2 regions of the Citrobacter sp. C1 genome follow, and region 1 is predicted to be linked to the other one. Evidence: predicted binding sites of a transcription regulator. Region 1 holds the regulator's gene; the other holds the start of a gene.
The links. Region 1 encodes PhoB, which activates phosphate uptake and scavenging genes when phosphate is short. Its sites were predicted from a motif close to CTGTCATAAAACTGNCNNAT; they were not measured.
Positions count from the first base shown of each region.

Region 2: a site for PhoB is predicted at 2,660-2,679, ahead of phnC (phosphonate ABC transporter ATP-binding protein). Genes of this name have one in related genera too.

Region 1 is NZ_CP115035.1:3,879,956-3,886,917, reverse strand. It holds gene sbcC (exonuclease subunit SbcC) at 1-2,344, opposite strand, end outside; gene sbcD (exonuclease subunit SbcD) at 2,341-3,543, opposite strand; gene phoB (phosphate response regulator transcription factor PhoB) at 3,736-4,425, shown strand; gene phoR (phosphate regulon sensor histidine kinase PhoR) at 4,476-5,771, shown strand; gene brnQ (branched-chain amino acid transporter carrier protein BrnQ) at 6,184-6,962, shown strand, end outside.
Region 2 is NZ_CP115035.1:4,599,915-4,606,876, reverse strand. It holds gene phnE (phosphonate ABC transporter, permease protein PhnE) at 1-677, opposite strand, end outside; gene phnD (phosphonate ABC transporter substrate-binding protein) at 789-1,805, opposite strand; gene phnC (phosphonate ABC transporter ATP-binding protein) at 1,829-2,617, opposite strand; gene yjdN (VOC family metalloprotein YjdN) at 2,750-3,199, opposite strand; gene IB214_RS22065 (zinc ribbon domain-containing protein YjdM) at 3,317-3,652, opposite strand; gene crfC (clamp-binding protein CrfC) at 4,204-6,558, shown strand; gene IB214_RS22055 (diguanylate cyclase regulator RdcB family protein) at 6,555-6,962, shown strand, end outside.

The sequences.
Region 1 (6,962 bases):
GCTCAAGGCGGCGGACGGTGTCGTCGTCCAGCAGCGCGGCAAGGAACGCCTCTTGATCGGCAAAGCAACTGGCCGCCAGGGCGGCGGTAAATTGCGCCTGCGACTGTTGCAAGCGTTCGCTTTCCAGCGTTTCCTGCTGTTGCTGTGCGGCAAGCTGGCTTTGCAGCGACACGCAGTCGTCGTGAATTTCGCGCCAGTTTTCAGGGATAACCGTTTCGGCTTCTGCGGTGTCCGTTGCCGGAAGCGTGTCGAGCAGCGGCTTCAGGGCGTGAATGCGTTCCTGAATCACGCCATGCTGCGTCTGTTTCTCCTGCCACTGCGCGAATTCGGTTTCGCGGGCGCTTAACCAGGCTGCCTCTGTGCCGTCTTCCGGTGCAGTCAGTGACAGCGCGGACAAGGCGCTTTCCAGCCCCTGATGCGTCGTCGCCAGCTGTTGTTGATACTGGCGTTCCTGTTGTTGCTGATCGTGTAACTGGTTTTCCAGCGTCAGGCGCTGGCTGAGCAGATAAAGCTGGCGCTCGTAGTGCTCCTGTTCGCCCATCCAGCCGGTAATATCCTCCTGAATATTCAGCGTAATATTCAGAGCGGTGCAAACGTCCTGCCACTCTTTAGTGAGTGCTTGCTCTTCCTGAGAGAGCGTCTGTATCTCTTCTGTCTCACGCTGGATTTGCTGTGTCAGGGCATTGACCTGCCCCAGAACCAGCAGACCTTCCTCTTTCAGTGCTGCGACTTCTTTGGCTAACTGGTCGCGACGTTGCTGGTTTGCACTCAGTTCCAGCGCCTGATACTCCGAGACCGCAGGATGTGCAGTAGAGCCGCATAACGGGCAGGGCTGTCCGGCCTGCAAAAGCGCGCGCTCTGCCTCCAGACTTTTGATTTTTTCTTCCTGTTTGCAGAGCGTTTCAACGTCCAGGTAGTGCTGATTTTTTTCTTTATATTGCTGTCGGCGTAGCGCGAGCGTTTCATTGAGCGCGGCCTGCTGCGCCTGCGCTTTTTGCACGCTTTCACCGTTCTGACGCAGACGTTTTTGCAACGGCTGATAGCGAGCATGAAGTGAGGTCAGACGCTGACGGAAAGCCCGTGATTGCGCTTGCTGTTCCATCGCGACCGCAACCTCATCCGCGGTGAGCGTCAGGGCATTTTCCGGCAACGCCGCCAGTTTCTGGCGTAACTCAGCGATACGGGCAGCGAGCGCCGTAAGCTGATGCTTATCGCGACTACGCTGAGAAAAAAGTGCGCGCCAGCCCGCAATCTCCTGGCCCCATAAGCGGAATCGATCATGCTCCGCCAACCACTGCGCCAGTGCGGTAAGTTCGGTCTGAAGTTGCTCGTGGCTGCGCAGTGCACCGTTGCGGATGCGCGCGCGCAGCGAGGTTTTAGCGTGTAAGCGAGTATTTACTTCAATGATCCGCTGCTTTGTTTGCGCCAGGCGTGCAGTCTGCTCCTGCTGGCGATCCCACAGTGGACGAAGCTGGTTGGCAGGCTGAGCGAGCTGGAGTCTTGCCAGCTCAGGCGCGGCGTCCGCAAGCGCCTGTTGGGCCTGCTGCGCTAAGCTAGCCACGCGCTGCTGTTCACGAACCAGTTCTTCGCTGCGCGTAACCCATTGAAAATCTTTCTGCTGATGTTGCTGCTGCGCCAGCAAAATTTTTTCTTCGTCAGTAAGTACCTGCAAACTTTGCTGCAACTGCTGTTGCTGCTCTTCGCTTAACAGTACGACACCCGCCGCCTGCGCTTCGCATATTTCGAGCGTATTGCGCGCCGCTTTGTGTTTTTCAAACACCATTGCCGAAATTTGTCCGTAGATTTCGGTGCCGGTCAGCTCTTCCAGCAGCTCAGCGCGCTCCTTGGGTTTGGCGTTAAGGAAGGCGGCAAATTGCCCCTGCGACAGCAGCATCGAACGCGTAAACCGTCCGTAATCCAGCCCGGTGAGCGTGGCGGTCATGTCCAGTTTATCTTTGATTTTATCGGCGAGGATTTTTCCGTCGGCGCAGCGGGCAAGTTCCACGCGCGGGACCTGCAGATTGCCGTCAGGCTGATTACGCGCCCGATTCTGGCTCCAGAACGCGCGGTAGGCTTCGCCTTTAACTTCGAACTCGACCTCTGCCAGACACTCGGCGGTGTCGCGGGTCATCAGGTCGTTTTGCGACTGTGATACGGTATTCAGGCGCGGTGTCTCGTGGTACAGCGCGAGACAAATCGCATCAAGCAGGGTGGTTTTTCCGGCCCCTGTAGGCCCGGTGATGGCAAACAGACCGTTGCTGGCAAAAGGCTCTGCCGTAAAATCGACTTTCCATTCCCCTTTCAGGGAGTTGAGGTTTTTCAGGCGCAGGCTAAGAATTTTCATGCGTCAGCCTCCCCGGCAAGCGTCTGTAACGTGTCATTAAACAGCTGATTAAGACGTTCCCGCCTCGGCGCTTCCAGTTCCTCCAGCGCCAGACGGCGGTCAAAGACTTCCGTCACGCTCAGTTCGCTCAGCGTTTCACGCCGCTCATTGGCCATAATACGCTCGCGCTGCTCCCGACTGCGGCGCACCAGCAGAACCTCTACCGGCAGGTCTTCCGTCAACGCCTGAATTTTGCGCTGCATGTCGTGCAGGTAATCGTCGGTGGTGATTTCAATATCTAACCAGACGGGCGTTTGCAGCTCTACATCGCGCCATTGCTCAAGCTGGGCGGTAATGGCGGCTAAATCGCCTTTCAATACTGCCAGCGGCTGCGTGACCGGTACGGTGAGATTGTCGACGGTATGTAGCTTGCCGTCTTCGAAGCTCACCAGATGCACGCCTTTGCTTTTGCCACATTCGTCAAAACTGAGGGCAATCGGCGAGCCACAGTAGCGAATATGTTCTGTTCCGCCGATGACCTGCGCCCGGTGAATATGTCCCAACGCGATGTAATCTGCTGGCGGGAAATTCTGCGCCGGAAAGGCATCCAGTGTGCCAATATAAATGTCACGTACCGCGTCACTTTTGCTGGCACCGACGGTCGTCAGGTGCCCGGTTGCAATGATCGGCAGGTTGCGTTCACCGCGCAGTTCACAGGCGTCCAGGTACTGCTGCTGGTAATAGTCGGTAATTGCCCCCAGCAAATGCTGTTGTTTTTCGCTGCCGGTGAGTCCCGCCTGGCTGGTGATGATGTCGCGTGGGCGTAAAAAGGGAATCGGGCACAGCACGGCGCCTGGCGTGCCGTCGCGGCGTTTCAGTATTTGCGGTCCATGGCCTGCGCTGGCGACCACCGTGGTGTTCAGAAACGCCAAAATATCGCGTGATTCATTAAGCGTGGCGACCGAGTCATGGTTGCCTGCCAGCACCACCAGGTGGCAGCCTGTTTGCTGCAAATTGACGACAAAGCGGTTGTAAATCTCGCGGGCATAGCTCGGCGGTGAGCCGGTATCAAAAATATCGCCTGCCACAATAATGGCATCCACCTGATGGGATTGTGCGGTCTCCAGCAGCCAGTCAAGAAAGGCCTGATGCTCGGCGGCGCGGCTCTTGCTGTAGAAGTTTTGGCCCAGATGCCAGTCTGAGGTATGAAGGATGCGCATACGAGTTCCATGACGAAAAAGCAATGAGGGGGATTATACCCTTGCAATGGCGTGAATATCTTGTTTCCGGGCTGTCATAATTCAACAACATTGGTTAAGCCTGGACTATCTTTTTCATAAATCTGTCATAAATCTGACGCATAATGGCGGCGTATAGAGGGTATGAACGATTAAATTAAAACAGGGCAAATCATGGCGAGACGTATTCTGGTCGTAGAAGATGAAGCTCCAATTCGTGAAATGGTCTGCTTCGTGCTCGAGCAAAACGGGTTCCAACCTGTAGAAGCCGAAGACTATGACAGTGCGGTGAATCAACTCAATGAACCCTGGCCGGATCTTATCCTGCTTGACTGGATGCTTCCCGGTGGCTCGGGGTTACAGTTCATTAAACACCTCAAACGTGAAGCGATGACGCGGGACATCCCGGTGATGATGCTGACGGCAAGAGGTGATGAAGAAGATCGCGTACGTGGGCTGGAAACCGGTGCGGATGACTATATCACCAAGCCGTTTTCGCCGAAGGAGCTGGTGGCGCGCATTAAAGCCGTACTGCGTCGTATTTCACCAATGGCGGTTGAAGAAGTTATTGAGATGCAGGGGCTGAGCCTTGATCCCACCTCGCATCGTGTAATGACCGGCGAAGAACCGCTGGATATGGGGCCAACTGAGTTCAAACTGCTGCATTTCTTTATGACTCATCCTGAGCGCGTCTACAGCCGCGAACAACTACTTAATCATGTCTGGGGCACCAACGTGTACGTAGAAGACCGGACGGTTGACGTGCATATCCGCCGCTTGCGTAAGGCGCTGGAGCACAGCGGCCACGATCGCATGGTGCAGACGGTACGCGGAACGGGATACCGTTTTTCAACCCGCTTCTGACCGGCACGGAAAATAGCCCATTAGATCAAGTTGTATAGGGAGTGCGACGTTTGCTGGAACGATTGTCATGGAAAAGGCTGGTACTGGAGCTGATACTTTGCTGCATTCCGGCTTTTATCCTTAGTGCTTTTTTCGGTTATCTGCCGTGGTTTTTACTGGCATCGGTAACGGGTCTGCTTATCTGGCATTTCTGGAATTTACTGCGTTTGTCCTGGTGGCTGTGGGTCGACAGGAGTATGACGCCTCCGCCGGGGCGGGGCAGTTGGGAACCGCTGCTTTACGGCCTGCATCAAATGCAACTGCGTAACAAAAAACGCCGCCGCGAACTGGGTAATCTGATTAAGCGTTTTCGCAGCGGGGCTGAATCGCTGCCTGATGCGGTGGTACTGACCACCGAAGAGGGTGGGATTTTCTGGTGTAACGGCCTGGCACAGCAGGTTCTGGGACTGCGTTGGCCGGACGATAGTGGGCAAAATATTCTTAACCTGCTTCGCTACCCGGAATTTACCTCATACCTGAAAACGCGCGACTTTAGTCGGCCAATTAATTTGGTACTTAATACCGGGCGGCATCTGGAAATTAGGGTGATGCCGTATACCGACAAGCAGTTGCTGATGGTGGCGCGCGATGTCACGCAGATGCACCAACTGGAAGGCGCGCGGCGTAATTTCTTTGCCAACGCCAGCCACGAGTTGCGTACGCCGCTGACGGTGCTGCAAGGTTATCTGGAGATGATGCAGGAGCATCCCCTGGAAGGGGCAACGCGAGAGAAAGCGCTGGATACCATGCGTGAGCAAACGCAGCGTATGGAAGGGCTGGTGAAACAGCTGCTGACGCTATCGAAAATAGAAGCCGCACCGACACTGCCGCAGAATGAAAAAGTGGATGTGCCGATGATACTGCGCGTGGCTGAGCACGAAGCACAAACGCTGAGCCAGAATAAACACACGTTTACCTTCGACGTGGATAATCGCCTGAGCGTGATGGGTAACGAGGAGCAACTGCGTAGCGCAATCTCGAATCTTATCTATAACGCGGTGAACCATACGCCGGCGGGAACGCACATCACCGTGCGCTGGCAGCGGGCGACGGCGGGAGCCGAGTTCAGCGTCGAAGATAATGGGCCAGGGATTGCGCCTGAGCACATTCCTCGTTTGACCGAGCGTTTCTACCGCGTGGATAAAGCGCGATCGCGGCAAACGGGCGGTAGCGGGCTGGGGCTGGCTATTGTGAAGCATGCTTTAAATCATCACGACAGCCGATTGAATATCGAGAGTACGCCGGGCAAAGGGACGCGGTTTAGCTTTGTGCTAGCGGAACGTTTACTTGCCAAAAGTAACGATTGAGGCGTATCCGTAAGATTATCTTTCCAAAAGCCAGCGAAAGCTGGCTTTTTTACGCGGGTCAATACAGTCATCCTGAATTTTACGACGTCTGATTGTTTTTTGTTCGCATTATTACCCATACCTTTTTCCCGGAAATGGTGTTTTGTTCTAACTGGATTTTTCATATCGCTATATTGTTCTGGTTTTTAGATCCCACCTTGCTTTAAAACGTTATAAGCGTTTAAATTGCGCACCATGTGCTGTCATACCGACTGCATTTACGCGGTAAATCGAAAAACTATTCTTCGCCGCGCCCGGCTGGGAGAATTTCCCGCTGGAATTGATTAAAAATGCCGCTGTATCGTCCCAAAAGGGAAGGGCAAAAATTTAACCTTTACAACACCACATTCACATCCACAGGCTGTAAGACTTTATGACCCATCAGTTAAAATCGCGCGATATCATCGCACTGGGATTTATGACATTTGCACTGTTTGTAGGTGCAGGTAACATTATTTTCCCCCCAATGGTTGGTTTGCAGGCCGGCGAACACGTCTGGACTGCGGCTTTTGGCTTTCTGATTACCGCTGTTGGCCTGCCGGTGCTCACCGTTGTGGCGCTGGCGAAAGTCGGCGGTGGTGTAGACAGCCTCAGCACTCCGATCGGCAAAGTGGCCGGTTTAGTACTGGCTACCGTCTGTTATCTGGCCGTTGGGCCGTTATTTGCAACGCCGCGTACCGCAACGGTCTCCTTTGAAGTGGGGATTGCCCCGCTGACAGGTGACTCCGCGCTGCCGCTGTTTATCTACAGCGTGGTCTATTTCGCGATTGTCATCCTGGTGTCGCTCTATCCGGGCAAACTGCTGGATACCGTGGGGAATTTCCTCGCGCCGCTGAAAATTCTGGCGCTGGTTGTGCTGTCTGTTGCTGCGATTATCTGGCCTGCCGGTCCGATCAGCAATGCCATGGAAGCCTATCAAACTGCGGCGTTTTCCAACGGCTTCGTGAACGGCTATCTGACGATGGATACGCTGGGGGCGATGGTCTTTGGTATTGTTATCGTGAACGCCGCGCGTTCGCGTGGCGTTACTGAAGCACGTCTACTGACACGTTATACCGTCTGGGCAGGTTTGATGGCTGGTGTCGGCTTAACGCTGCTGTACCTCGCCTTGTTCCGTCTGGGTTCAGACAGCGCGATTCTGGTCGATCAGTC
Region 2 (6,962 bases), 720 kb from region 1:
CGAATCGCCTCCCATAACGTCACGCCGATGCCGCCTGCGCCAACCATGCCGACCACCGTGGCGGAGCGGACGTTGGACTCAAAGCGGTACAGCGAGTAGGAGATGAGCAGCGGCATGACCTGCGGTAGAACGCCGTAGAGGATCTCTTCAATTTTGTTAGCACCCGTGGCGCGAATGCCTTCGACCGGACCCGGCTCAATGGCTTCTACCGCCTCGGAAAGCAGTTTGGAGAGCACCCCGGTGGTGTGGATAAACAGCGCCATCACCCCGGCGAACGGCCCGAGACCGACCGCAACCACAAACAGCATGGCGAAGACCATTTCGTTGATGGCGCGGCAGGCGTCCATCAGGCGACGCATTGGCTGGTAAATCCACCACGGCACCAGGTTGTCGGCGCACATCAGGCCGAAAGGAATCGACAGCACCACGGCGAGGGCTGTCCCCCAGACGGCGATTTGCAGGGTGATGGCCATTTCGCTGAGATAGTCCTGCCACTGGCTGAAGTCCGGCGGGAAGAAGTCAGCGGCGAAGGTCGCCATATTGCCGGAATCCTCGATCAGCGTGAGTGGAGCCATTTCGGCCCCTTTCCATGATACGACCAGCACGGCGAGAAGAATGGCCCAGCTCAGCAGCGAGAACCAGCTACGCTTGGGCGGGGCGACGGTGATGGTTTGCATATTTGGCTCCGTTGGAACAGGTGTTTGCGTTGTAGGCCGGATAAGGTGTTTGCACCGCCATCCGGCATTTACGCGATTGCCTGATGGCGCTGCGCTTATCAGGCCTACAAATCACTGCACCGCTTTATTTACGCTGGTCATGGCACCCAGCGCGGCGGTCAGGCGGTCGAGATCATCCAGTTGTGCTTTAATCACCGAGGTTTTGCTGGTTTTCTCTTCCGCGTTCAGGCCCTTGTTGTCCTTCACGCCCTGCATCTCTTTAAACAGCGCCAGCTGGCGAATCGGTACCAGTTGCAGATCGCTGGAGGCACGGAACGGCGCCCAGCCCAGGCGTTCCAACGTGGCTTTCTCTTCCGGCGTTTTGCCATAACTCATGAAGAAGTCGTACACCTTGTCCTTGGTGGTTTCGGAGAGGTTTTTGCGCCAGACGATCGGATCGCCAGGGATCAGCGGCGATTTCCAGATCACCTTCAGTGCTTTCAATTTTTCCGGTGCGGAGGTTTTTAACTTGTCGAGGTTTTCGGTGTTGTTGGTGGCAACATCCACCTGCTTGTTGGCGACGGCCAGGGCGTTAGTTTCATGCCCGGCGTTAACGGTGCGCTTGAAGTCGCTGGCAGCAATGTTGTTTTTCGCGAAGACGTAGTAACCGGGGACGAGGTAGCCCGAGGTGGAGTTTGGATCGCCGTTGCCGAAGGTTAGATCCTTACGTTTGGCGATCAGATCGTTCAGGTTGTTGATCGGACTGTCTTTATTGACGATCAATACGCTCCAGTACCCCGGCGATCCGTCTGCTGCGACGGTCTGGGCGAAGACCTGTCCATTGGCGCGATCCACCGCTTCCATCGCCGAGAGGTTGCCGTACCAGGCGATATCGACTTTGTTAAAGCGCATGCCCTGGATGATCCCGGCGTAGTCCGGGGCGAAGAAGGCATTCACTTTTACGCCCAGCGATTTTTCCATGTCCTTCAGGAACGGTTCCCACTGTGGCTTCAGGTTTTGCTGTGATTCGGTCGAAATAATGCCAAAGTTCAGCGCTTTTTCCTGTTCTTCGGCATATGCCGGGCTTAAGAAGGTGCTGAGACTAAACATGCTGGTGAAGGCCAGTGCGGCAACTGTCTTATAACTCATTTCCATTCCTCATTGTGGGGATGTCAGGCAGCCTGTGCGTTCTGGTCGACGCGGTTCATGCTGCGGTAGAGATGGTCAAAACGATCGTTATCAAACTGCTGGCTGCTGCCGTCGTAGAAGACGTGTCCCTGGCGCAGCGCAACAATGCGTTCGCAGTAGCGCAGGGCGTAATCCACCTGATGCAGCGTGACCACGACGGTGATGCCGTCGGTCTGGTTAATGTCGCGCAGGGTGTCCATCACGATGCGTGCAGATTCCGGGTCCAGCGAGGCAATCGGCTCATCGGCGAGGATCACTTTTGCCTGTTGCATCAGGGCGCGGGCGATGGCGACGCGCTGCTGCTGTCCGCCGGAGAGCGTAGAAACGCGCTGGTAGGCAAAGTGCGCCATGCCAACGCGAGTCAGCGCCTGTAACGCCCGTTGCTTCTGCTGTGGCGTAAACCAGCTAAAACAGGTGCGCCAGAACGGCGTGCTGCCGAGGGCGCCAATCAGCACGTTCTCCAGCACGGTGAGACGGTTCACCAGATTGAACTGTTGGAAGATATAGCCCGTATGGGCACGGCTTTTGCGGATGTCACGCGCCAGTCGGCCTTCACGTTGTACCGTGCGGCCTAATAGCTCGACGTGGCTACCTGGCGATTTATCACCGGTAATCAACCCGCTTAAATGACGTAAAAGGGTGGATTTGCCGGAACCTGATGGCCCAAGCAGAGCCACCATCTCACCGGAATGGATAGTCAGATCAACCGCATTCAGCGCCTGATGATGATTGAATGATTTGGAGAGTTTCTCGACGCGAATAACCGTTTGCATGATGCGGCCTCCCTAAAAAAGTGGCCCCATCGTGGCGGATTAATGTGACATTTTCGTTAAGGGATGGTTACTCGAAGATGAAGAGTTGAGCGATATTTGATGACAGTACGGGAGGACAAGCCTCCCGTAGGATTACTCCGTGGGGGGCTGCTGTTGTTTGACGACGTTGATCATCCACGGCACACCGTACTGGTCGGTGACTTTACCGAAACCGTGCGCCCAGAATGTTTCCTGCCAGTCCATTTCGATTTGACCTGTTGCTGCCAGGTTGTCAAACCAGCGCTTCCCTTCGTTGACATCCTGCGTGTCGAGGACCAGCGTGAAGCCGGAGTAATGGGCTTTTCCCGTCGCGACGCCGTCGCTCATCATGATGTCGCTGCCCGCAACGCGCAGGTTGGCGTGGGCGATGGCGGTATCAGGGAATTTCATTCCAGAAGGGCAACCCTCTTCACTGTCCTGCGCCGACTGGGGCATTTCACCGAAGTTGATTTTGTAGAGCAGTTCTGCGCCCAGCGTCTGTTGGTAGTACGCAATGGCGTCAGCGCAGTTGCCTGCAAAAGAGATGTAGGGACTTAACGACATGATCTTTACCTCAGGTAAAAGAAGCCCGTTAAGTGTAGTTAGCGTAGGCCTGGTAAGCGAAGCGCCACCGGGCAATAAAAGCCGGATGGCGACTAACGCCTTATCCGGCCAACAAAATTAGTTCTTTTTCACAAACTCGGATTTCAGTTTCATCGGTCCGAATCCATCAATCTTGCAATCGATGTTGTGGTCGCCTTCCACCAGGCGGATGTTTTTCACTTTGGTACCGATCTTCAGCATGGAAGAGCTACCTTTGACCTTCAGATCTTTCACGACGGTTACGCTGTCGCCGTCGGCCAGCAGATTACCGTTAGCGTCTTTCACGATCAGTTCGTCGCCGTCATGCGCAGGTTCAGCATCGTTCCATTCGTGAGCGCATTCCGGGCAGATGAACATGCCGTTATCTTCGTAGGTGTATTCGGAGTTGCATTGTGGGCAGTGTGGTAATGACATGTGGATTTCCTCAAAAGTCAGCAGGGGCAAAAGCGCCCAAAAAATGGCAGATTGCCGAAAAAGGCCGCAATTATACATAAAATCCCTGCGGTTGTCGGGACTACTGACTGATTAAGCGCTGAGGCACGGCGCAGATAAAGGTCTCAATACCTGTACTTTCCACTACTTGCACGTTTGGCGGAATATTTTTTAAGGGAAATTGCTCCGCTTTGTTATTTAAGTTAAGGTGAGGCGAACCACCTGATATTCATTGATAACATGGCTCTCAGAATGGCTTAGTTATTGTAAGTGGATATCGCATCCCCCTTAATTTAGGTAGGGGAATTAAACTGGCATTTTTCAAAACTGAACTACTCTGTTTATCTTTCTTACTTATTACAGTAAGGGAGAGGCATCGGGCCAGCGGTTATAAAACAAATTTAATTTAATAATATCAATTAGTTATTTTGATTTTAATTATTTCCACACGTAATGATAAAAGCCGAAAATTCATAAATAAAAAGATTTGGCTGAATAAAAGTAAGATTATTTGCGTTAAGGAAAAATTTTCCATGTACACACAGACAATATATGAATTAAGTCAGGAAGCTGAACGCTTGCTGATGCTCTCTCTTGACCATCTCAGGCAGTTGAAAAAATTGCCGACGACGTCGTTGGATGATGTCGCGTTGAAAAAAGGTGAGCATAGCGGGCACGTACAGCCCCTGCATTTCACTGCGCGTGGCATGGATGTCCAGCAAGCAACGCTCAATAATGAGCTACGGAAGGTCACGCGTCTGGAAATGGTACTGGCCATTGTCGGCACGATGAAAGCGGGAAAGTCGACGACGATTAATGCGATTGTGGGGACGGAAGTGTTACCCAATCGTAATCGTCCGATGACGGCCCTGCCGACGCTGATCCGCCATACGCCAGGCCAGAAAGATCCGGTGTTGTATTTTTCTCATGTCGCGCCGATTGATGCCTTAATGAAAACCTTGCAGCAGCGTGTGCGCGAGTGCGATCGCCAGTCTCTTAGCCATGAGCTGGAAATTGATAAAGATATGAATACGCTGCTGCTACGTATTGAAAACGGTGTGGCGTTCGAGCGCACCTATTTAGGTGCCGAACCTATTTTCCAGTGCCTCAAGAGCCTGAACGATCTGGTGCGTCTGTCAAAAGCGCTGGAGGTTGATTTTCCTTTTTCTGCGTATGCCGCCATTGAGCATATTCCGGTGATTGAGATTGAGTTTGTGCATTTGGCCGGGCAGGAAAATTATCCGGGGCAGTTAACCCTGCTGGATACGCCGGGGCCGAATGAAGCCGGACAGCCGCACTTACAAAAGATGCTGAAGGAACAGCTGGCGCGGGCGTCTGCGGTACTGGCGGTGATGGACTATACCCAACTGAAGTCGATTTCGGATGAGGAAGTGCGCCAGGCGATCACCGCGGTGGGTAAATCGGTACCGCTGTATGCCCTGGTCAATAAATTCGATCAAAAAGACCGTAATAGCGATGATGAAGAGCAGGTGCGGGCGCTGATTTCTGGCACGTTGATGAAGGGCTGTATTACGCCTGAGCGTATTTATCCGGTGTCTTCCATGTGGGGGTATCTGGCGAACCGCGCACGTCATGAACTGATGACTCACGGGCGGCTGCCGGATCACCAGCAACAACGTTGGGTACAGGATTTTGCCGAAGCGGCGCTGGGTCGGCGTTGGCGTACCGCCGATCTGGATGATACCGAGCATATTCGGCATGCTGCCGATTTACTGTGGCAAGACTCGCTGTTTGAGCAGCCGATTCAGAATGTTATTTATGCCGCCTACGCGAATGCCTCGCTCTATGCGCTCCGCTCCGCGTCCCATAAGCTGTTGAACTATGCGCAAAGCGCACACGAATACCTTGAGTTTCGCTATCACGGATTAACGGTCGCGTGTGACAAGCTGCAGCTGAACATCGACCATATTGAAGAGGATATGCAGCAGATCCTGGTGGGTCAGGAGCAGGTCAGCGATGAGGTTAAACACGAAGTTGATCTGGCACTGGAGGCGACCACCGCGTTTCTCAATCAGCAGCAGGCTGAGATCCTGGGCAGTATCGATAGGCTGTTTGAAAAAGAAAGCGTGCTGAGGATGTCACGACACGGTATGGGGTCGGGCGTTGCGGCGGCGGAAATGGCCGGAGAAATGCTGGTGCTGCATGATGAAGGGCAAGCGAAAATTGTGTTAGATAAAATTCGTTCCGCCTGTGAAGTCGTCCTGCTGGCGGCACAGGAGAGTATCAGCCGCGATTTAGCCCTGCGCTTTGAGCAACTTGAGTCGACGTTGTCGCGGGCGTTAAATGACGCCATACGACCCATTGAGCAGCGGGTGAAAGAGGAGTTAAGCCATGCCGGATTCCGTGCCCGGATCCGCTTTCCGGCGTTTCATTCGGCGATGTTTAACTTCAATACCCGCCAGTTGTTTAACGAAGCGATTGAGCAGGATACGCCGTTGGATGAAGGCACATCCTCCGCGGGCGGAGTGCGGGATACGTTCTCACGTTGGCTGAATCAGCCGAACTGGGGATGGAATGATGATGTCGCCGCAAAAACGCGGTACCTGATAGATATCAACGCACTGCACAACAGCCTTGGGCAGTACGTTACGCTGTTTTGCCAACAAATTCGTAAAGCTTTAGTGGCGCAGGTCGATATTTCTGTTACGGCTGGCATGGCGACGTTTTTTGCCGATTTCTCGCTGTGTCTGACGCAATTGCAGGCGAGCCTGCGTGAGAGTCTGATCCTGCGTCAGCAAAATGAATCTGCTGTGAGCGCATTGAGTGAACAACTGCAGCACCGTATTACGATTGCGTCATGGATTTATGAAGACTCCCGCTTGCTACGTGATGATATCCATACCCTTTTTGCAGCTGAGCATACATGACTAACGTGTTACTGGAAGGCCCCGGGCGGGCGCTGGAGTGCGTCTACCCAAAGTTTATGGTCGATCTGGTTCAGGGAGATGAAACCAAACGTTCCGGCGGTTTTCTGCAACAGCAGCAGCGTCTGCGCGCGCGCCTGACGCAGGAAGTGTTATCCCAGACACAGCTGCAGGCGTGGGTTCTGGCGGGCGTCTCCAGCGAGAATCTGATGATGCGCCTGAAGCTGGTGGAAAAACTGGCGAGCATGATTGACCCCGGTCATCTGGCGCTGGTGCGTATTACCGAAGGATTGGCGTTCCTGCAAGAGACGGAACGTCCGCGCGGGCAATCCACGCCCGGCATTATGCAGCAGATCAATACGCTCTCCAGCTGGTTTAGCCAACGCAGTGCTTATAAAGAGAAGGCG